2 regions of the Bacillus paralicheniformis genome follow, and region 1 is predicted to be linked to the other one. Evidence: predicted binding sites of a transcription regulator. Region 1 holds the regulator's gene; the other holds the start of a gene.
What was found. Region 1 encodes Rex, which represses fermentation and respiration genes when NADH is low (regulators of the CRP and FNR family bind a similar motif). Its sites were predicted from a motif close to TTGTGAAATATTTCACAA; they were not measured.

Region 1 (18,688 bases):
CGATCATGATCGGCATCCTGCTGATTCTGTCTGGAGGAGTCTTCGCTTTCTACACAAGAAAGAAACAAAGAAAGGCGTAAACGAATCATTTATGCACCTGATCATGAAACCGGTCAGGTGCTTTTTTGAAAAACGGCATTCGTTCAATTGACATAAAGGTTAGAAAGGACTGTGGGACATGTATAAAAAAATGATCGTTGCCGTACTTGTCATATCAGGTATACTATTCGTCTTGTCTCCTTTTATTAAAGAAAGCATCATCATCAATCTCAGCAAGAATAAAAGTTTTGAATTGACTGCTGAACAGGCGGAACAAAACAATACGCAAAAGGCGTCATTTGATTTTGAAGCGATTCAGCCGCCTTCTTTTATGGAAGCAGTAAAAGCCGGCCTCGATCGTGAATCGAAAGCGGTCATCGGCCGGATCACCATAAGCAGCGTCAATATCAAGCTGCCGATATTGAAAGGCACAACCAATCAAAATCTTCTCTACGGAGCGACAACAATGCGTCCCGATCAGAAAATGGGCGAGGGCAACTACCCGTTGGCCGGACATCATATGAAGCGGGAGAACCTCTTATTCGGCCCTCTTATCCACATTAAAAAAGGGGACACCGTTAAAATCACAGACTTTAAAAAAGACTATATATACACTGTGACATCCAAACAATTCATTTCTGAAACGGACACAGATGTGATTCAAGAGACGAAAGAAAAAGAAATTACGCTGATGACATGTGACAAAGCCGTGAGAACCGAAGGGCGCCTTGCGGTTAAAGGAAAGCTGATTCATGTTGCTGTTCACAGATAATTGAAATGTCCGCTGCAGGCAGGAAAAAATACTGAGGGAAAGCCCCTTGGTATTTTTTTATTGGGACTAAAATTCTACACATCACAAAAAAGTGACAAAAAGATCACTATGAAATGACAATAGTGAAAAAATGCTGATAAATAATAAAAAAAGAAATGAAATTATGTGAGTTGGATGGAATTCCTATCATAACGCCATTAATTACGCTTTTTAAAATGAAAAAAAGATAAATTTTCTGAAATTTATGTTGACTGAAAGCGCTTTTAAAATTATGATAATATCAGACATAACAAAGATATACCAAAAACATAACTATAATCTAACAATGTATTTAAACGGCATATAAATGAAAGCGATTCCAAAATATTCCGTGGTAGGCAATTGGTTGTGCGGAAGCTTTGGCTTCCATCAAAATAAAATTTTCAATTTTCTGTTAAGGGGGTGGTTGGCGAAACTTTCGAAAGTTGGGAATGAGTCTTTTGGGAAAAGAAATGAGCTCCTTTTAAGGATGTTTTCGAAAACCTTTGGAAATAAATCAATTTTTAAAAACAAAGGCGGGGGAAATCAATATGAATGAACAGGGAAATCAGAAATCATTTTTACGTACTATTATTTTAGTCTCGACGTTCGGTGGACTTCTATTCGGATATGACACCGGAGTGATCAACGGAGCTTTGCCTTATATGTCTGAAGGAGATCAGCTGAACCTGACTGCCTTTACAGAAGGGCTGGTCGCAAGTTCGCTTCTCCTGGGAGCGGCATTGGGGGCGGTATTCGGCGGAAGGCTCTCCGATTATATCGGGCGCCGCAAAAACATCATTTTTCTAGCTGTGCTTTTCTTTTTCTCGACGCTCGGATGTACGCTTGCGCCTGATGTGACGATTATGGTCATCTCTCGGTTCCTGCTTGGAGTTGCTGTAGGAGGAGCATCTGTTACGGTACCGACTTACTTGGCTGAAATGTCTCCTTCAGAGAAAAGGGGACGAATGGTTACCCAAAATGAATTAATGATTGTCTCCGGACAGCTCTTGGCATTTACTTTCAATGCCATCCTCGGAACCACAATGGGGGATAGTTCCCATGTTTGGCGTTACATGCTGGCCATTGCCGCAGTCCCGGCTGTGTTCTTGTTCTTTGGTATGCTGAGAATGCCCGAAAGTCCGCGCTGGCTTGTCTCTAAAGGGAAAAATGAAGCGGCGCTGGGCGTTCTGAAAAGAATCCGCGAGGAAAAAAGGGCGCATTCGGAAGTTGCTGAAATCGAAGCTGCGGTCATGAAAGAATCTGAAATGAAAAAAGCGAATTATAAGGATTTGGCTGTTCCATGGGTGCGCCGAATCGTATTTCTCGGAATCGGGATCGCTGTCGTTCAGCAGATTACCGGCGTAAACTCTATCATGTATTACGGTACAGAAATACTCAAAAATGCCGGATTTGAAACAAAAGCTGCACTTATCGGAAATATTGCAAACGGTGTCATTTCAGTTTTGGCGACATTCGTGGGGATTTGGCTTTTAGGGAAGGTCGGGCGCAGACCGATGCTGTTGACCGGTTTAATAGGGACGACCTCAGCTTTGCTGCTGATCGGCATCTTCTCAAACGCCCTTCAAGGTTCAGCTGCTCTTCCGTATGTCGTACTTACGCTGACAGTAACCTTTCTTGCATTCCAGCAAGGTGCTATTTCTCCTGTAACATGGCTCATGCTTTCTGAAATATTCCCGCTTCGCGTTCGCGGTCTAGGGATGGGCGTCACCGTGTTTTGTTTGTGGATCGTCAATTTCTTTGTCGGATTTTCATTCCCGATATTGCTTGATGCGATTGGACTGTCATCGACATTCTACATTTTTGTCGGACTTGGACTTCTTTCCATTGCATTCGTGAAAAAATTCCTTCCTGAAACAAAAGGTCTCACACTTGAACAGCTTGAGCATAATTTCCGCAACTACAAATCGGAAAAAGCACCAAGCGACGCGAGCGCTAAAATCAGCGGATGACAATTTTGCCGAGGGACATACAGGTCGAGTCCCATCGGTGTACAATATAGATGAAGGATTTGAAGTTTGCAGGCAGAAATCTTCCTATAACAAGATTTCTGCCTGTATTTTTGTATACGATGCGGAAAAGCAGCCTATTGGAGGCGCCTTTAGGATATCTTAAAAGCCGTTCGTAAAATAAAAGCTTCATTAAATGATCGTGCAAGAGTGATGTCGAAGTTAACGATTTAGAGCTTCGGTTCCGTATATAACTTGATGAAGCGGGGAACATTCAATAAAACATCACATAAGATGAAAAGGGCAGGTAAAACGTCATCTATTATGAATGGCTGTAAGCATAATTTTTTTAGAAGTATAAAAAAACGAAAAAAGTGTTGACGGATGAATTGAAGGCATGATATATTATTATTCGTCGCTAAGACAACGAAGTTACAACTTCGAAATGCCGATATAATATTCATCATTTAAAGGGTGTACAAAAACCTTAAAATGTGTATAATGGATAAAGTCGAAACAAAAAAGCTTCATCCTTTCGGTAGAAAAACTTCAAAAAAACTTCTTGACTTTAACTGATATTCATAGTATTATAGTTAAGTCGCCTGATGAAGCGCCCGTAGCTCAATTGGATAGAGCGTTTGACTACGGATCAAAAGGTTAGGGGTTCGACTCCTCTCGGGCGCGCCATATATTCGCAATGCGGGTGTAGTTTAGTGGTAAAACCTCAGCCTTCCAAGCTGATGTCGTGAGTTCGATTCTCATCACCCGCTCCAATTTTAGAATGATCTTTGAAAACTAAACAAGACAAAACGTACCTGTTAATTCATTTTTTATAAATCGCACAGCGATGTGCGTAGTCAGTCAAACTACTTTATCGGAGAGTTTGATCCTGGCTCAGGACGAACGCTGGCGGCGTGCCTAATACATGCAAGTCGAGCGGACAGATGGGAGCTTGCTCCCTGATGTTAGCGGCGGACGGGTGAGTAACACGTGGGTAACCTGCCTGTAAGACTGGGATAACTCCGGGAAACCGGGGCTAATACCGGATGCTTGATTGAACCGCATGGTTCAATTATAAAAGGTGGCTTTTAGCTACCACTTACAGATGGACCCGCGGCGCATTAGCTAGTTGGTGAGGTAACGGCTCACCAAGGCAACGATGCGTAGCCGACCTGAGAGGGTGATCGGCCACACTGGGACTGAGACACGGCCCAGACTCCTACGGGAGGCAGCAGTAGGGAATCTTCCGCAATGGACGAAAGTCTGACGGAGCAACGCCGCGTGAGTGATGAAGGTTTTCGGATCGTAAAACTCTGTTGTTAGGGAAGAACAAGTACCGTTCAAATAGGGCGGTACCTTGACGGTACCTAACCAGAAAGCCACGGCTAACTACGTGCCAGCAGCCGCGGTAATACGTAGGTGGCAAGCGTTGTCCGGAATTATTGGGCGTAAAGCGCGCGCAGGCGGTTTCTTAAGTCTGATGTGAAAGCCCCCGGCTCAACCGGGGAGGGTCATTGGAAACTGGGGAACTTGAGTGCAGAAGAGGAGAGTGGAATTCCACGTGTAGCGGTGAAATGCGTAGAGATGTGGAGGAACACCAGTGGCGAAGGCGACTCTCTGGTCTGTAACTGACGCTGAGGCGCGAAAGCGTGGGGAGCGAACAGGATTAGATACCCTGGTAGTCCACGCCGTAAACGATGAGTGCTAAGTGTTAGAGGGTTTCCGCCCTTTAGTGCTGCAGCAAACGCATTAAGCACTCCGCCTGGGGAGTACGGTCGCAAGACTGAAACTCAAAGGAATTGACGGGGGCCCGCACAAGCGGTGGAGCATGTGGTTTAATTCGAAGCAACGCGAAGAACCTTACCAGGTCTTGACATCCTCTGACAACCCTAGAGATAGGGCTTCCCCTTCGGGGGCAGAGTGACAGGTGGTGCATGGTTGTCGTCAGCTCGTGTCGTGAGATGTTGGGTTAAGTCCCGCAACGAGCGCAACCCTTGATCTTAGTTGCCAGCATTCAGTTGGGCACTCTAAGGTGACTGCCGGTGACAAACCGGAGGAAGGTGGGGATGACGTCAAATCATCATGCCCCTTATGACCTGGGCTACACACGTGCTACAATGGGCAGAACAAAGGGCAGCGAAGCCGCGAGGCTAAGCCAATCCCACAAATCTGTTCTCAGTTCGGATCGCAGTCTGCAACTCGACTGCGTGAAGCTGGAATCGCTAGTAATCGCGGATCAGCATGCCGCGGTGAATACGTTCCCGGGCCTTGTACACACCGCCCGTCACACCACGAGAGTTTGTAACACCCGAAGTCGGTGAGGTAACCTTTTGGAGCCAGCCGCCGAAGGTGGGACAGATGATTGGGGTGAAGTCGTAACAAGGTAGCCGTATCGGAAGGTGCGGCTGGATCACCTCCTTTCTAAGGATATTATACGGAATATAAGACCTTGCGGTCTTATAGACAGGTACGTTTAGATCTTGTTTAGTTTTGAAGGATCATTCCTTCAAAACGTGTTCTTTGAAAACTAGATAACAGTAGACATCACATTCAATTAGTAAGCAAGATATCACGTAGTGATTCTTTTTAACGGTTAAGTTAGAAAGGGCGCACGGTGGATGCCTTGGCACTAGGAGCCGATGAAGGACGGGACGAACACCGATATGCTTCGGGGAGCTGTAAGCAAGCTTTGATCCGGAGATTTCCGAATGGGGAAACCCACTGCTCGTAATGGAGCAGTATCCATATCTGAATTCATAGGATATGAGAAGGCAGACCCGGGGAACTGAAACATCTAAGTACCCGGAGGAAGAGAAAGCAAATGCGATTCCCTGAGTAGCGGCGAGCGAAACGGGAACAGCCCAAACCAAGAGGCTTGCCTCTTGGGGTTGTAGGACACTCTGTACGGAGTTACAAAGGAACGAGGTAGATGAAGAGGTCTGGAAAGGCCCGCCATAGGAGGTAACAGCCCTGTAGTCAAAACTTCGTTCTCTCCTGAGTGGATCCTGAGTACGGCGGAACACGTGAAATTCCGTCGGAATCCGGGAGGACCATCTCCCAAGGCTAAATACTCCCTAGTGACCGATAGTGAACCAGTACCGTGAGGGAAAGGTGAAAAGCACCCCGGAAGGGGAGTGAAAGAGATCCTGAAACCGTGTGCCTACAAGTAGTCAGAGCCCGTTAACGGGTGATGGCGTGCCTTTTGTAGAATGAACCGGCGAGTTACGATCCCGTGCAAGGTTAAGTTTGAAAAGACGGAGCCGCAGCGAAAGCGAGTCTGAATAGGGCGCATGAGTACGTGGTCGTAGACCCGAAACCAGGTGATCTACCCATGTCCAGGGTGAAGTTCAGGTAACACTGAATGGAGGCCCGAACCCACGCACGTTGAAAAGTGCGGGGATGAGGTGTGGGTAGGGGTGAAATGCCAATCGAACCTGGAGATAGCTGGTTCTCTCCGAAATAGCTTTAGGGCTAGCCTCAAGGTAAGAGTCTTGGAGGTAGAGCACTGATTGGACTAGGGGCCCCTACCGGGTTACCGAATTCAGTCAAACTCCGAATGCCAAAGACTTATCCTTGGGAGTCAGACTGCGAGTGATAAGATCCGTAGTCGAAAGGGAAACAGCCCAGACCGCCAGCTAAGGTCCCAAAGTATACGTTAAGTGGAAAAGGATGTGGAGTTGCTTAGACAACCAGGATGTTGGCTTAGAAGCAGCCACCATTTAAAGAGTGCGTAATAGCTCACTGGTCGAGTGACTCTGCGCCGAAAATGTACCGGGGCTAAACGTATCACCGAAGCTGCGGACTGTTCTTACGAACAGTGGTAGGAGAGCGTTCTAAGGGCTGTGAAGCGAGACCGGAAGGACTCGTGGAGCGCTTAGAAGTGAGAATGCCGGTATGAGTAGCGAAAGAGGGGTGAGAATCCCCTCCACCGAATGCCTAAGGTTTCCTGAGGAAGGCTCGTCCGCTCAGGGTTAGTCGGGACCTAAGCCGAGGCCGAAAGGCGTAGGCGATGGACAACAGGTTGATATTCCTGTACCACCTCCTCACCATTTGAGCAATGGGGGGACGCAGGAGGATAGGGTAAGCGCGGTATTGGATATCCGCGTCCAAGCAGTTAGGCTGGGAAATAGGCAAATCCGTTTCCCGTAAGGCTGAGCTGTGATGGCGAGCGAAATATAGTAGCGAAGTTCCTGATTCCACACTGCCAAGAAAAGCCTCTAGCGAGGTGAGAGGTGCCCGTACCGCAAACCGACACAGGTAGGCGAGGAGAGAATCCTAAGGTGATCGAGAGAACTCTCGTTAAGGAACTCGGCAAAATGACCCCGTAACTTCGGGAGAAGGGGTGCTCTGTTAGGGTGCAAGCCCGAGAGAGCCGCAGTGAATAGGCCCAGGCGACTGTTTAGCAAAAACACAGGTCTCTGCGAAGCCGTAAGGCGAAGTATAGGGGCTGACGCCTGCCCGGTGCTGGAAGGTTAAGAGGAGCGCTTAGCGTAAGCGAAGGTGCGAATTGAAGCCCCAGTAAACGGCGGCCGTAACTATAACGGTCCTAAGGTAGCGAAATTCCTTGTCGGGTAAGTTCCGACCCGCACGAAAGGCGCAACGATCTGGGCACTGTCTCAACGAGAGACTCGGTGAAATTATAGTACCTGTGAAGATGCAGGTTACCCGCGACAGGACGGAAAGACCCCGTGGAGCTTTACTGCAGCCTGATATTGAATGTTGGTACAGCTTGTACAGGATAGGTAGGAGCCTTGGAAACCGGAGCGCCAGCTTCGGTGGAGGCATCGGTGGGATACTACCCTGGCTGTATTGACCTTCTAACCCGCCGCCCTTATCGGGCGGGGAGACAGTGTCAGGTGGGCAGTTTGACTGGGGCGGTCGCCTCCTAAAAGGTAACGGAGGCGCCCAAAGGTTCCCTCAGAATGGTTGGAAATCATTCGCAGAGTGTAAAGGCACAAGGGAGCTTGACTGCGAGACCTACAAGTCGAGCAGGGACGAAAGTCGGGCTTAGTGATCCGGTGGTTCCGCATGGAAGGGCCATCGCTCAACGGATAAAAGCTACCCCGGGGATAACAGGCTTATCTCCCCCAAGAGTCCACATCGACGGGGAGGTTTGGCACCTCGATGTCGGCTCATCGCATCCTGGGGCTGTAGTCGGTCCCAAGGGTTGGGCTGTTCGCCCATTAAAGCGGTACGCGAGCTGGGTTCAGAACGTCGTGAGACAGTTCGGTCCCTATCCGTCGCGGGCGCAGGAAATTTGAGAGGAGCTGTCCTTAGTACGAGAGGACCGGGATGGACGCACCGCTGGTGTACCAGTTGTTCTGCCAAGGGCATCGCTGGGTAGCTATGTGCGGACGGGATAAGTGCTGAAAGCATCTAAGCATGAAGCCCCCCTCAAGATGAGATTTCCCATTCCGCAAGGAAGTAAGATCCCTGAAAGATGATCAGGTTGATAGGTCTGAGGTGGAAGTGTGGCGACACATGGAGCTGACAGATACTAATCGATCGAGGACTTAACCTAAATGTTTGTGAATTGTCTGACCGTTATCTAGTTTTGAGAGAATGCCTCTCAAAAGCCAAAGGCAAGGAAACTCGGCTAAAGGCCCTCACATCCTGTGAGGAACGCCCAGTACCTTCGTCCTGAAGGCAAATAGTTTGGTGGCGATAGCGAAGAGGTCACACCCGTTCCCATGCCGAACACGGAAGTTAAGCTCTTCAGCGCCGATGGTAGTTGGGGGATTCCCCCTGTGAGAGTAGGACGCCGCCAAGCTGTTTATATTATCGCGGGGTGGAGCAGTTCGGTAGCTCGTCGGGCTCATAACCCGAAGGTCGCAGGTTCAAATCCTGCCCCCGCAACCAAATCTAATTTCCATACAAAGAAAATAAATAAAAAGTGGTCCGGTAGTTCAGTTGGTTAGAATGCCTGCCTGTCACGCAGGAGGTCGCGGGTTCGAGTCCCGTCCGGACCGCCATGTTGTACACAAACGAAATCTTTGAGGTTTTCGTTTTTTTTTATGTCTTCTTTCAGGTCTATGCTGAAAACTTGGCTTCATCGGCGTTTTTCACAATGTTTGCCGAGTTTCTTTATTTCTTGGATAATTGGTGAGAATTCGATAAACTAATGATAGTGTTTTGATTGGTTGCAACAGCAAAGGAGCAAATGATCTTATGGACGAATTTGAATTGATTCAAAGGATTACGCCCCGTTCGCTTTTTCACCGAGAAATAGAGATCGGTATTGGGGACGATGCCGCTGTTTATCATACAAAGAACGGTTATCAGGAGATTGTTGCGGTCGATACGATGGTCGACGGTATTCATTTTTTATCATCCCATTCATCGCCTGCCGATATCGGATATAAAGCATTGGCTGTGAATATTAGTGATATTGCCGCGATGGGAGGCAGCCCCAAGTATTATCTTGTGTCCATTGCTGTTCCTTCCGGCTGGCACGCGGTGGATATTGAAGCCATGTATGAAGAAATGAATAAACTGGCGACACTATATCAAATGGACTTAATCGGCGGTGACACCGTATCTGCCAACGGGCCGCTCGTTTTGACCGTAACAGTAATCGGCGAGATTGAAAAGGGCAGAACTTGTTTAAGAAGCCATGCCGAACCCGGGGATGTCGTTTTTGTGACGGGAGAACTTGGCTCATCTGCTGCCGGTCTGGCTTTTATATTGGGCCAAGCAGAGATGAAAGACGAGAAGCAGTCTCAATATTTTATAGAGCGGCACAAGAGGCCTTTGCCGAGAGTTGAGGCAGGTTTGCTCTGTTCAGGCTATCATCATGTGGCACTTAATGATATCAGCGACGGGCTTGCCAGCGAATTAAATGAAATTGCCGAAGCGAGCCGTGTTTCCATTGACATATATAAAGAGATGATTCCGGTCCATTCGGATTTACATACACTGCACACAAAATGGGAAGAGTGGGTCCTTTTCGGCGGCGAGGATTTTGAACTCGTCGGTACGATTTCTAATGATCAATGGGAACGTTTTAGTCAGGAATGCTCTGAACGTCATGTGCCGGTTTATCAAATCGGCCGCGTCACACAACAAGGGCAGGCGGACGTGTTTTATCATAATGGACAGGACCGCGTTCTTCTCGAAAAAAAAGGATATAACCATTTTAAATAAGACAGGTGACAAGTAAAGTGAAAACGTTAGAGTGGAAAACGACAGAGCCTGAAGAGACAAAAAACATTGCCAGACTGGCAGCAAAGTATGTTCTGCCCGGTGATGTCATCACATTGGAGGGCGACCTTGGAGCAGGCAAAACGACTTTTACAAAAGGATTTGCCGAAGGGCTCGGAATCAAGCGGGTTGTCAGCAGCCCGACTTTTACCATTATCAAAGAATACCGGGACGGCTCTCTTCCGCTGTTTCATATGGATGTTTACAGAATGGAAGATGAAACGGAAGATCTCGGATTAGATGAATATTTTGAGGGAGACGGCGTCTGCCTTGTGGAATGGGCGCATTTGATTGAGGAGCAGCTTCCGAAAGAGCGCCTAGAGGTGGTCATTAAGCGGCTTGGCGATGATGAACGAAAGCTGACCTTTACCCCTAAAGGCAGCCGCTACGAAAATCTTTGCGAGGAGATCAGCAAACATGACGATACTTGCGATTGATACATCCAATTTAACGCTCGGCGTGGCATTAGTTAAAGACGGAAAAGTGATAGCCGAGCATATATCCCACTTAAAGAAAAACCATTCAGTCAGAGCTATGCCGGCGATCGACGAACTCCTTAAAGAGTGCGGTTTAGAGCCGAATGACCTGACCCAAATTGCAGTTGCCAAAGGTCCGGGTTCATATACAGGCGTGCGGATCGGTGTTACGATTGCCAAAACGCTTGCATGGTCATTAAATATTCCGATTAAAACCGTTTCAAGCCTTGAAGTGCTGGCGGCAAACGGCCGTTTTTTCCAAGGCTTGATTTGTCCGTTGTTTGATGCCAGACGCGGTCAGGTTTATACGGGACTATACCAGTATAGGGACGGTAAACTGCATGGCTTGGAAGAGGACCAAAACATTCTGCTTGAGGATTGGCTTAAAAAACTGAAAGCCATGGATCAGCAAGTCCTTTTCATAGGAAGTGACACAGAGATTCATCAGGAGATGATCGAACAGATTCTCGGTGAACAAGCGGTCATTGCTGGCCCTGCCCTGCAGCTTCCACGACCTTCAGAATTGGCTTTAATCGGAGAACTTAAAGAGGCCGAGCCTGTGCACAGCGTTGTTCCAAACTATATTCGTCTGGCCGAAGCCGAGGCCGTCTGGCTTGAAAAACAAAAGTAAACGGGTGAAGCCATGAACACGCAAATGGTCATACGCGATATGAATCCAAAAGATTTGGACCAGGTTTTTGAAATTGAAAAAAGCTCTTTTTCTTCTCCGTGGAAAAAAGAATCTTTTCATCATGAGCTTTTTCACAATATGTATGCTCATTACCTCGTTCTCGAAGTTGAGGAGCAAGTTGTCGGCTACTGCGGGATTTGGATCGTCATGGATGATGCCCAGATCACCAACATTGCCGTTTCACCTGCATATCGGGGCCGCCGTTTAGGAGAAGCTCTTTTGAAAGCCGCGATGAAGCTTTGCCGGATGAAAAAGGCGGTTCAGCTTTCTTTAGAGGTAAGGGTATCGAATCATATTGCACAAAGCTTATACAAAAAGCTCGGCTTTGAGCCGGGAGGAATTCGTAAAAATTATTATACCGATAATGGGGAAGATGCATTATTAATGTGGGTGAGACTAAATGAATCATAAAAAAGATCTGTATGTATTAGGAATCGAAACAAGCTGTGATGAGACGGCCGCCGCGATTGTCAAAAACGGAACGGATATCATTTCAAATGTCGTAGCGTCGCAAATCGAAAGTCATAAACGGTTTGGCGGCGTTGTTCCCGAGATCGCATCAAGGCATCACGTGGAACAGATGACGATCGTGCTTGAGGAAGCCTTTGCACAAGCGGACATGACATTTGATGACATTGATGCCATCGCAGTAACGGAAGGACCGGGGCTTGTCGGCGCTTTATTGATCGGCGTGAATGCCGCGAAAGCGCTCAGTTTTGCCCGGGGCATACCGCTCGTAGGCATTCATCACATTGCCGGTCACATCTATGCCAACAGACTTGTTCAGGACATTCAATTTCCGGCGATTGCCCTTGTCGTCTCAGGCGGCCACACCGAACTCGTGTATATGAAAGAGCACGGCTCATTTGAAGTCATCGGAGAGACGCTCGACGATGCGGCAGGCGAAGCCTATGACAAAGTGGCGAGAACGATGGGGCTTCCTTATCCGGGAGGACCTCACATTGACAAACTTGCGCAAAAAGGCGAGGCAAATGTGCCGCTGCCGCGCGCATGGCTTGAAGAAGGCTCTTATCATTTCAGCTTCAGCGGATTGAAATCTGCAGTCATCAACACGCTTCACAACGCTTCACAAAAAGGTGAAACGATAGCTCCGGAAGATTTGTCAGCCAGCTTTCAGGAAAGCGTCATTGATGTCCTTGTCACAAAAACGGAACGCGCTGCGAAAGCTTATGGCGTCAAACAGGTGCTGCTTGCCGGAGGAGTTGCTGCAAACAAAGGGTTGAGAGCGGCGCTTGAAAAAACGTTCAGCAGCCATCCGGAGATTGAGCTTTTGATCCCGCCGCTTTCGCTGTGTACGGACAATGCCGCGATGATTGCCGCCGCAGGTACGGTTGCTTTTGAAAAAGGAATCAGAGGAAAATATGATATGAACGGTCAGCCTGGCTTAGATCTGACGTCTTATTAAAACCTCACGCTCTGTGAGGTTTTTTTGCCCGGGAATAGTTATTAACAGGTTATTAACATATATCCACAGTCTTGTGTATAATGTTAAAAACCTTAATTTACAGACCTTTTTTACCTGTTAATAATGTGTATAAATATTATGTTTTTTGTGGATATTGTGGGTAAATCGCTTTCTTTCTTTTAAATAAAGGATTTTAATTGTGGACAAAAAAACCGCTCCGGCTTGGAGCGGTTCATCCTTTATTCATTTGTAGAGAGTGTTTCCCATTCTGTTAACAGTTGTTCAAGCTCCTCATTCAGCCGTTCATTTTCAGAGTGGATTTCCTGGACCTTCTCATGGTCTTGGAAGACGGCGGGGTCACACAGGAGCTCCTCATTTTTTTCGATCTGTTCTTCAATGTCCGTAATTCTTGTTTCGATTTCTTCAATCCTTCGCTGCCGCTGGCGTTCTTTTCTTTTCAGCTCTTTTTCTTCCTCATAGCTCTTTTTTGCGCCAGGTTTTTCGGAAGCGTTTTTCTGATGCTCTTCCGTCTGTTTTTCTAGTTCTTTCAGTTCAAGCTGCTGCGCTTTTTTTTCTGTGTAATAATCGTAGTCGCCTAAATATTCTTCTGCTTTGTCGCGGGAAAGCTCCAGTACTTTTGTCGCGATCCGGTTGATAAAATAGCGGTCATGGGACACAAATAATATCGTTCCCGGGTAATCGATCAAAGCGTTCTCCAAGACTTCCTTGCTGTCCAGGTCGAGATGGTTTGTCGGCTCATCAAGAATAAGGAAGTTCGCTTTTTGGAGCATCAGCTTGGCGAGGGCAAGCCTTGCTTTTTCGCCGCCGCTTAACGCGTGTACAGGTTTTAATACGTCTTCTCCCGAAAACAGGAAGTTGCCGAGGCAGGTCCGGATATCCTTTTCATTCATTTCCGGATAATCGTCCCAAAGCTCGTCAAGCACGCGTTTTGACGACGTCAATTCAGCCTGTTCCTGGTCATAGTAGCCGATTGAGACATGGGAGCCTGTCGCGATTGTTCCCGATACCGGCTGCAGCTTTTGAATCAATGCTTTTAAAAGGGTTGACTTGCCGATTCCGTTCGGTCCGACCAGTGCAACGCTTTCCCCGCGGGTGATGTGAAAGTTCAATGAACGGAGAAGCGGGGGCTGCTCCTGATAGCTTACTGTCAAGCCTTCCACCCGCAGTACATCGTTTCCGCTTTGCCTTGTAATTTCAAAGCGGAAAGACGCCGACTTTTCATCTCCGAGCGGTTTGTCCATGATCTCCATCCGTTCAAGCTGCTTTCGTCTGCTCTGCGCCCGTTTCGTCGTCGAAGCTCTAGCCAGATTCCGGTCGACGAACTCCTGCAGCTTGGCGATTTCGTCCTGCTGCTTTTCATAAAGCTTTGTTTCCTTTTCCAGCTGTTCGGCTTTTAATTGGAGATAAGAGCTGTAGTTCCCGGTATATTTTTTGCTTTGGGACCGGCTGATCTCGTAAACTTGGGTAACCACTTTGTCAAGAAAGTACCTGTCATGGGAAACGATTAAAATCGCTCCGCTGTAATTTTGCAAATATTGTTCAAGCCATGTCAGGGTATCGATATCCAAGTGGTTTGTCGGTTCGTCCAAAATGAGGAGGTCGGGTTTTGTCAAAAGCATTTTTCCGAGGGCAAGCCTTGTTTTTTGACCTCCGCTTAAGTCCTGGACGCGGACGGAGTCGTCAAATCCCGCAAAGCCGAGCCCGTGCATGACGGATCTGACCTCTGCCTCATATTGGTAGCCGCCTTTGTCCTTGAACTCCTGCTGAAGCCTGTCATACGTCTTCATCAATGATTCAAGCATGTCCGGTCCGGCCTGCGCCATCTTTTCCTCGATCGCGCGCATTTCTTGTTCCATTTTTTTCAGAAAATCAAATACCGACAGCAATTCCTCTTTGAGCGTCAGCTTGGAATCGAGGCCGGAATGCTGGTCAAGGTAGCCCATCGTCAAATCTTTCGGCTTGATGATGTCCCCCTTTTCATATGAAAGTTTTCCTGCGATAATCTTTAGAAGAGTCGATTTTCCGGCGCCGTTGCGTCCGACGATCGCAATCCGGTCCCGAGATCTGACTTCGAGTTTTATATTCGTTAAAATCGTATCGGCTCCAAACGATTTTGAAAGTTGGTTCACTTGTAAAATCATCATGATCTTTCACCTCTTGTCTGCTATTTTAAGTGTAGCCTATCACTGCGCAGTCAGCAAACAATTAAGTGAAGTCTGGAAGATTTTAGCCAAAGAAAAAGACAGAATGAAAAAAATAGTGTATGATCGTTATAAGGAGAGTTCAGAACATGAATGAGTTTACACATTTTAATGAACAAGGCAGAGCCAAGATGGTTGATATAAGCGAAAAGGAAGCTTCAGTACGCACAGCTGCGGCTGTTTCAAGCGTGTCTATGAATCGAACAGTACATGAAAAAATCAAAAACCGGGAAATCGGAAAAGGCGATGTATTGTCGGTGGCGCAAGTGGCCGGAATCATGGCCGCAAAACAGACATCCGCCATCATCCCGATGTGCCATCCGATCGCTCTGAAAGGAGTCGACATCGCCTTTCGCTGGGAGGAGAAAGAACAGAAGAGCATCCTGCATATTCAATCTAAAGTGAAGACCAAAGGGAGCACAGGTGTGGAAATGGAAGCGTTAACTTCGGTCTCCGTATGTGCGCTGACCGTATATGACATGTGCAAAGCGGCGGATAAGGGAATGGTGATAGGACCGACCTTTCTTCTCGAAAAGACAGGCGGGAAAAACGGTGACTATAAAAGGGAAAAAGCTGATGTAGACATGGAGGATTAGTTTATGAACATGGATCATTCAAAAATTCCGCAAGCGACAGCGAAACGGTTGCCATTATATTATCGTTTTTTAAAAAACCTTCATGCATCCGGAAAACAGCGTGTATCTTCCGCTGAGCTGAGCGATGCCGTCAAAGTCGATTCTGCGACCATCCGCAGGGACTTCTCGTACTTCGGCGCGCTCGGAAAAAAAGGATACGGCTACAATGTCAATTATTTGCTGTCCTTTTTCAGAAAGACGCTTGATCAGGATGAAATGACGAACGTAACGCTCATTGGCGTGGGGAATTTGGGGACAGCCTTTCTCCATTACAATTTTATCAAAAATAATAATACAAAAATCGCCATGGCGTTTGACATCAATGAGGAAAAAATCGGAACCGAGGTCGGCGGTGTTCCCGTCTATGATCTGAATAGACTTGAAGAGCATATGACGGATGATATCCCCGTCGCCATTTTGACGGTACCGGCTCAAGCCGCACAGTCGATTACAGACAGGCTGGTGGAGCTTGGCATTAAAGGCATTCTTAATTTCACGCCGGCCCGCTTGAATGTGCCGGAACACATTCGCATTCATCATATAGATTTGGCGGTTGAACTTCAGTCGCTGGTGTATTTCATGAAACATTATTCAATGCAGGAAAAGTAAAACGGAAAACGAAAAATAAAGGAAAGGGGGCAGGCTTTATGCCAATCGGTCCTGGAAGCTTTATTTTAATTGTCGTGGTGGCGCTTTTGATATTCGGCCCGAAAAAACTTCCCGAGCTGGGAAGAGCAGCGGGAAACACGCTGAGGGAGTTTAAGAATGCGACAAAAGGTTTGGCTGACGACGATTCCGATAAAAAGAAAGAAGATCAGTAGGATAGGATGACATTTATGAAGGAAAGAGAAATGTCGCTGATAGAACATATCACAGAACTACGCAGACGGCTTGTGATCACTTTTTTCTTTTTTGTTTTATTTGTTGTGGCAGGCTTTTTATTGGCAAAGCCGCTGATTATCTATCTGCAGCAGACGGATGAAGCGAAGCTGCTGACGCTCAACGCGTTCAAGCTGACCGATCCTTTATTTGTGTACGTGCAGTTCGCTTTCATCATCGGCGCCGTCTTGACTTCGCCGCTTGTTTTATACCAGCTGTGGGCTTTCATTAGCCCGGGGCTGTATGAAAAAGAACGAAAAGTGACGCTCAGCTATATTCCGATATCGATTATTCTTTTTTTAGGCGGCATTGCCTTTTCTTACTTTATTTTATTTCCGTTTGTCGTGGACTTTATGACGAGAGTCTCAGATGATCTGAATGTCAACCAGGTCATCGGAATACACGAATATTTTCAGTTTCTGCTTCAGTTGACGCTTCCTTTTGGCTTATTGTTTCAGATGCCTGTGGTCATCATGTTTATCACAAGGCTCGGCCTCGTGACGCCGATGTTTTTGGCGAAAATCAGAAAATACGCATATTTTGTGTTGTTCGTCATCGCGGCGCTCATTACACCGCCTGAGCTTTTGTCGCATTTAATGGTCTCAGTGCCATTGCTCATTCTTTATGAAATCAGTATCGTGATTTCAAGAATATCCTACAGGCAGGCGCAAAAAACAATGATTCAAGAGGAAAATCAAGCGTTTTTGAACGACCATACAAAATAAGAGCCATTCTTTTTCAGAATGGCTCTTTTCCTTCACAAAAAAGGCTATTGATCTTTTCGTTTCATCTTGCCGGCCAGGGCGAACATTTTAAAGGAAATGCTGATATTATAGGCTGCGAAAAGCATCAGCAGGATCGTGTAAAAAGACCACATGCTTCCGGGCGAGGTTGCCGCCAGATATGTAAACAGCACACCCGTTAATAAATAAATCGCTCCCCAGAATTTAGGGCTTCTCATCATAGAAATCCTCCAATAATCATTTGCATTTTCTCGACGTGTTTCAAATATTCTTCAATAGGCTCCCGGAATGTCTGCAGTAAGACGACGAGCGTATTCATGGCGACATGGGCGAAAATAGGCACGATAATCCGGTTGGTTCTGACATATAAAAAGGCGAATGTGAATCCCATTGCTGTATATATGAGCAGATGGCTGAAATCTAAATGGACGACCGAGAAGAGCACCGAACTGAACAAAGCGGCAATGAAAAAATTCGTTTTCTCATAGATTGCACCGAAAATGATCTTTCTGAAAATGATTTCTTCAAGAATCGGTCCGAATACAGAAGAGACAAACACCATCAGCGGCAATGCGGTGATGATTTCCATGATCCGCTGCGTATTTTCCGATTCCGGGTTGACCCCGAACAAGTACATTTCGATCGAAGCGGCAATTGACTGCGAAAACAAAGCGAGAAAAACGCCGGCTACCGCCCATCCGATTGACGCTCCAACCGATGCTTTCGGGCGGTTGCGAAGCGTCGTCTTCGGCACCGTCCGCAAAATCAGCAGCACGATAACGAGACAGAGGGTAAACGCGATGACAGACCAGACGCCTGTCAATGTAAGCTGGGCTTCAGCCTTTGGCTGTCCTTTGCCCACTCCCAAAAAGTAAAGAAGAGGCAAGCCGACAGCGGCCGACAATTGCATGAGAACGTATGCCAATATAATAAACCAGTATTGTTTTCTCAAGCTTTATGTACTCCTTTTCTAAAAATCTAATTCAGACTATGTTTATTGTAACACACTCTTTTTAAATTATAGGATGATAAGGACATGCGGAGAAATGTAAGCGCAAAAAAATTTGACCTTATCACTTGAAATTGCCTGGGAGATTCTTTATTATAAGAATTGTGTTAGCACTCACCGAGTGCGAGTGCTAAAATTACATATGAAAATATTGAGGAGGTTGTTTCATTGTTAAAGCCATTAGGTGATCGCGTTGTCATTGAGCTCGTTGAGTCTGAAGAAAAAACTGCCAGCGGAATCGTACTTCCTGACTCCGCAAAAGAAAAACCACAAGAGGGTAAAGTGGTTGCAGCCGGTTCAGGCCGTGTGTTAGAGAGCGGAGAGCGCGTTGCATTAGAAGTTAAAACAGGCGACCGCATCATCTTCTCAAAATATGCAGGTACCGAAGTGAAATATGAAGGTACTGACTACTTAATCTTGCGTGAAAGCGACATTTTAGCTGTTATCGGCTAAGTCATAAATAAAAACGAGACAATTATATAGGAGGTTCGAATAACATGGCAAAAGATATTAAGTTTAGCGAAGAAGCCCGCCGTTCAATGCTGCGCGGTGTAGATGCATTGGCGGATGCTGTAAAGGTAACTTTGGGACCTAAAGGACGCAACGTC
Region 2 (4,360 bases), 730 kb from region 1:
ACAAATGAGAAATCTGCTGGATAGAAGCAGAAAATGCTCCATTGGCCTTTTAGATCTTCGTGTGTAACATCGATAAACTCACCGTTTTTGTAAGCTTTCGCTGCGAATGGTTGTACTTCTTTTCCGATTAGAGACATAATATCGTCCTCCTGAATGTAGTTTAAGAGAAATAAAAATTGTAAACTTTATTTCTCTGTAATTATTATAATTATATACAAATTATCAAGTAATAAATATTTTTTGTCAAGGGGAAAGCCCATTAATTTTTTGTTAAGTATTTCAGCTAAAGAAAAGAGTTGGAGTTTCGTAACTTTCATATAGTATGATTGGCACAAATGGTAGAGTAGTGAGAATGAAGAGTCCTAATTGAAAACGAAAAGCCGTCGGAATGACGGCTTCTTTGGCTAAACTCCTTTATATGCGGAACGGTAAATCTCAGCAAGCTCCGAAACGAGCGGCAGCTTCGGATTGGCTGTCGTACACTGATCTTCAAAGGCGCGTTCGGCCATGAGATCCACTTTGCTTTCGAATGCGGCAGCATCCACGCCGTTTTGTTTAATGCTCATCGGAATTTTAAGCTCTTTGGCGAGCGAGATAATCTCCTGGATCAGGCTTTCAACGCCTTCTGCAGTTGTTTTTGCAGGCAGGCCGAGCGTTCTGGCAATCTCCGCGTAGCGCTGATCGGCTATGAAGTGGCTGTATTTAGGAAATGCCGTGAACTTTTTCGGCTTTTCTGCATTATAGCGGATCACGTGCGGCAGAAGGATGGCGTTTGCCCGTCCATGAGCGATGTGAAACTCCGCGCCAAGCTTATGGGCTAAGCTGTGGTTGATGCCAAGGAAGGCATTGGAAAACGCCATTCCGGCAATCGTTGATGCATTATGCACTTTTTCGCGGGCCAGCTCGTCGCTGCCGTTTTTGTATGCTCTAGGCAGGTATTCGAAGATCAGCTGGATGGCCTTCATGGCCAAGCCGTCTGTATAGTCGTTAGCCATGCACGATACGTATGATTCAATTGCGTGTGTTAATACGTCCATTCCTGTGTCAGCCGTAATATGTTTCGGCACGGTCATGACAAATTGCGGGTCAATGATCGCGACGTCCGGCGTTAATTCATAGTCGGCCAGCGGATACTTCGTATTCGTTTCTTTGTCTGTAATGACAGAGAATGAAGTGACTTCAGAGCCTGTGCCTGATGTCGTCGGGATCGCGACGAATTTTGCTTTTTCGCCCAGTTTCGGGTATTTGACAATGCGCTTGCGGATGTCCAGGAATTTTTGCTTTAATCCAAAGAATTCAGCATCCGGGTGCTCATAGAACAACCACATTCCTTTTGCGGCATCCATTGCAGAACCTCCGCCGAGGGCGATGATGACATCCGGCTGGAATTTGGCCATCATGTCGACGCCGTTCATCACCGTTTCGATTGAAGGATCAGGCTCGACATCAGAAAAAATTTCACAATGAACGTAATCCGGGCGCCTTCTTAAGTAGTGTAGGACGCGGTCTACATATCCGAGTTTCACCATCCCCGGATCAGTCACAATCAACGCTTTTGAGATGTCAGGCATTTTCGCTAAATATTGGGTTGCGTGTTTTTCAAAATAGATTTTTGGAGGAACTTTAAACCACTGCATATTGACATTCCTTTTCGCCACTTTTTTCGTGTTGATTAAATGAACAGCTCCAACGTTTGACGAGACGGAGTTTCCGCCATATGTGCCGCATCCGAGTGTTAAAGAAGGCATATAGGCGTTGTAAATGTCGCCGATCGCCCCTTGTGACGACGGTGCATTGACGATGATCCGCCCGGCTTTCATCCGTAATCCGAATTCTTTAACGGCTTCTTGATCGTTCGTATGAATTACCGCCGAGTGGCCGGTTCCACCGAACGCGAGCATGTCTTCGGCGCGTTTTAATCCCTCTTGAATTCCGCTGACTTTGTAGCACGCTAAAACAGGGCTCAGTTTTTCCCTGGAAAGCGGGTAATCCGGACCTACGCCTTCTAATTCGGCGATGAGGATTTTTGTATCTTGAGGCACTTTGACACCGGCCATTTCAGCGATTTTGAATGCCGGCATGCCGACGATATCAGCGTTTACCGCGCAAGTATTTTCATTGATGACCAATTTCTCGACCTTTGATTTTTCGGTTTCATTTAAGAAATAGCAGTTGTTTCTTGTCATTTCGACTTTGACGTCTGAGTAGATGTCTTTGTCTATGATGACGGCCTGCTCTGATGCGCAAATCATGCCGTTGTCAAATGTTTTGGATAAGATCAGATCATTGACGGCTTGCTTCAGGTTGGCAGACTTCTCGATGTAGCACGGAACGTTTCCAGGTCCGACACCAAGGGCCGGTTTTCCGGAGCTGTACGCTGATTTCACCATGCCGGCGCCCCCTGTTGCGAGGATCAGGGAAACGTTCGGGTGGGTCATTAAGGCTTGAGTTGCATTCAGCGAAGGCGTTTCAATCCATTGGATACAGTTGTCTGGTGCTCCTGCTTTGACGGCTGCGTTCCGAAGGATTCTCGCCGCTTCGCGGCTGCATTTTTGGGCCGATGGATGGAAAGCAAACACGATAGGGTTTCTTGTTTTGATCGCTATCAGGGACTTGAACATTGTAGTGGAAGTAGGGTTGGTCACCGGCGTCACGCCGGCGATGACACCGACAGGCTCCGCGATTTCAATGACTCCGTCGTGTTCGTTTTCATTGATGATGCCCACTGTTTTATCGTATTTGATATGATGGTAGACATACTCTGTGGCAAACATGTTTTTAATGATTTTATCTTCATAAACGCCGCGCTTCGTTTCTTCGACGGCAAGTTTGGCGAGAGGCATGTGCTGATCAAGGCCGGCAAGCGCCATCTGTTTGACGATCTCATCAATCTGCTTCTGATCAAAGCTGCGGAATTCTTCCAATGCCTTTAGGCCTTTTTCGACTAGCTGATCAACCATGGTTGAGGCATTTTGCTTTTGTTTCATTTCCTTTTCTTCGATTGCCATTGTAAACCCTCCAGTGAATGAATAGGAATTTGATTACAACAGGATGTTCAGGGATGAATGATGCGGACATTGTTTGTGAAACATTTCACAAGTGGAGTTAAAAAATTTTATCCCTGAAGCGGATATCTGGTTTATTTTGGTATCAGTCCTCCTTTTCTGTGGCTGAATTTATCATATCACGAATTTGAAGTATGAGTTTGTGAAATGTTGAACAAAGTATGAAATTCATTCTTGAGTAAAATAAGAATGCACCCCGAGGTCTGGGGTGCAGCTTTTAATACCAGTCCGTATGAAACACGCCTTCCATATCCGTCCGCTCATACGTGTGAGCGCCGAAATAATCGCGCTGCGCCTGCAGCAGGTTTGCGTTTGAGCGGCCCGTCCGGTAGCCGTCGTAATAGGAGAGGGCGGTGCTCAGGCACGGGAATGAGATGCCTGAGCTGATGCCTTCGCAGACGACCTTTCGCAAGCCGGACTGGTATTCTTTTAGTTTTTCAGCGAAGTCAGGTGCGACCAGCAGGTTGGACAGGTCCGGCTGTTTGTCGAAAGCTTCGCTGATGAGATTTAAAAATTGTGCGCGGATGATGCAGCCGCCGCGGAAGATGAGGGCGATGTCCTTTAACGGCAGGTTCCATCCGTTCAGGTCAGACGTCATTTTATATTGAGCGAAGCCTTGGGCATAGGCGCAGACTTTCCCCATGTATAACGCCTGTCTGACGCGGTCGATCCACACGTTCTGATCCAGGGGCCGTTCTTCTGTTTCAGGGCCGGCCAATACGTTTTCGGCAGCTGTCCGTTCGTCTTTTAATGATGACAGGTAACGGGCAAACAGGGATTCCGTGATAATCGATGATGGAATGCCGTTGTCGATGGCCTGCAGGCTCGTCCATTTGCCCGTGCCTTTTTGGCCGGTTTTGTCGAGGATGACGTCGATGAGCGGAGCGCCCGTTCGCTCATCCTTTTTCCTCAGGATCTCTGCCGTGATTTCGATTAAATAGCTTTTCAGCTCTCCTTGATTCCACGTGTCGAAAATGTCAGCGATTTCATCTATCGGCAAAAGAAGCTTTTCTCTTAAAAATGTATACGCTTCAGCGATAAGCTGCATGTCTGCGTATTCGATGCCGTTGTGCACCATTTTGACAAAATGCCCCGCGCCTTTTGGACCGATGTAGACACAGCATGGATATCCTTCTACTTGGGCGGCGATTTTTGTGAGAATCGGAGCTGCTTTTTCGTAGACGTCCCGATCTCCGCCGGGCATAATGGATGGGCCTTTTAAAGCGCCGACTTCGCCGCCGGAAATGCCGATTCCCAAGTAGCCGATACCTTTCGCTTTCAAACTGTCATATCTT

Region 2: a site for Rex is predicted at 3,082-3,099, ahead of adhE (bifunctional acetaldehyde-CoA/alcohol dehydrogenase). Genes of this name have one in related genera too.

The regions. Positions count from the first base shown of each region.
Region 1 covers NZ_CP023665.1:678,577-697,264, forward strand. Annotated here, with positions in the region: gene CP943_RS03465 (SpaA isopeptide-forming pilin-related protein) at 1-80, shown strand, start outside; gene CP943_RS03470 (class A sortase) at 179-811, shown strand; gene CP943_RS03480 (sugar porter family MFS transporter) at 1,381-2,802, shown strand; tRNA gene CP943_RS03485 (tRNA-Arg) at 3,410-3,486, shown strand; tRNA gene CP943_RS03490 (tRNA-Gly) at 3,499-3,572, shown strand; rRNA gene CP943_RS03495 (16S ribosomal RNA) at 3,671-5,220, shown strand; rRNA gene CP943_RS03500 (23S ribosomal RNA) at 5,391-8,320, shown strand; rRNA gene rrf (5S ribosomal RNA) at 8,454-8,569, shown strand; tRNA gene CP943_RS03510 (tRNA-Met) at 8,582-8,658, shown strand; tRNA gene CP943_RS03515 (tRNA-Asp) at 8,695-8,771, shown strand; gene thiL (thiamine-phosphate kinase) at 8,968-9,942, shown strand; gene tsaE (tRNA (adenosine(37)-N6)-threonylcarbamoyltransferase complex ATPase subunit type 1 TsaE) at 9,960-10,436, shown strand; gene tsaB (tRNA (adenosine(37)-N6)-threonylcarbamoyltransferase complex dimerization subunit type 1 TsaB) at 10,417-11,106, shown strand; gene rimI (ribosomal protein S18-alanine N-acetyltransferase) at 11,119-11,577, shown strand; gene tsaD (tRNA (adenosine(37)-N6)-threonylcarbamoyltransferase complex transferase subunit TsaD) at 11,567-12,592, shown strand; gene CP943_RS03545 (ABC-F family ATP-binding cassette domain-containing protein) at 12,832-14,757, opposite strand; gene moaC (cyclic pyranopterin monophosphate synthase MoaC) at 14,904-15,410, shown strand; gene CP943_RS03555 (redox-sensing transcriptional repressor Rex) at 15,414-16,058, shown strand; gene CP943_RS03560 (twin-arginine translocase TatA/TatE family subunit) at 16,097-16,270, shown strand; gene tatC (twin-arginine translocase subunit TatC) at 16,277-17,053, shown strand; gene CP943_RS03570 (YdiK family protein) at 17,098-17,289, opposite strand; gene CP943_RS03575 (CPBP family intramembrane glutamic endopeptidase) at 17,289-18,023, opposite strand; gene groES (co-chaperone GroES) at 18,249-18,533, shown strand; gene groL (chaperonin GroEL) at 18,578-18,688, shown strand, end outside.
Region 2 covers NZ_CP023665.1:4,332,243-4,336,602, reverse strand. Annotated here, with positions in the region: gene ahpC (alkyl hydroperoxide reductase subunit C) at 1-137, opposite strand, end outside; gene adhE (bifunctional acetaldehyde-CoA/alcohol dehydrogenase) at 405-3,008, opposite strand; gene gnd (decarboxylating NADP(+)-dependent phosphogluconate dehydrogenase) at 3,283-4,360, opposite strand, start outside.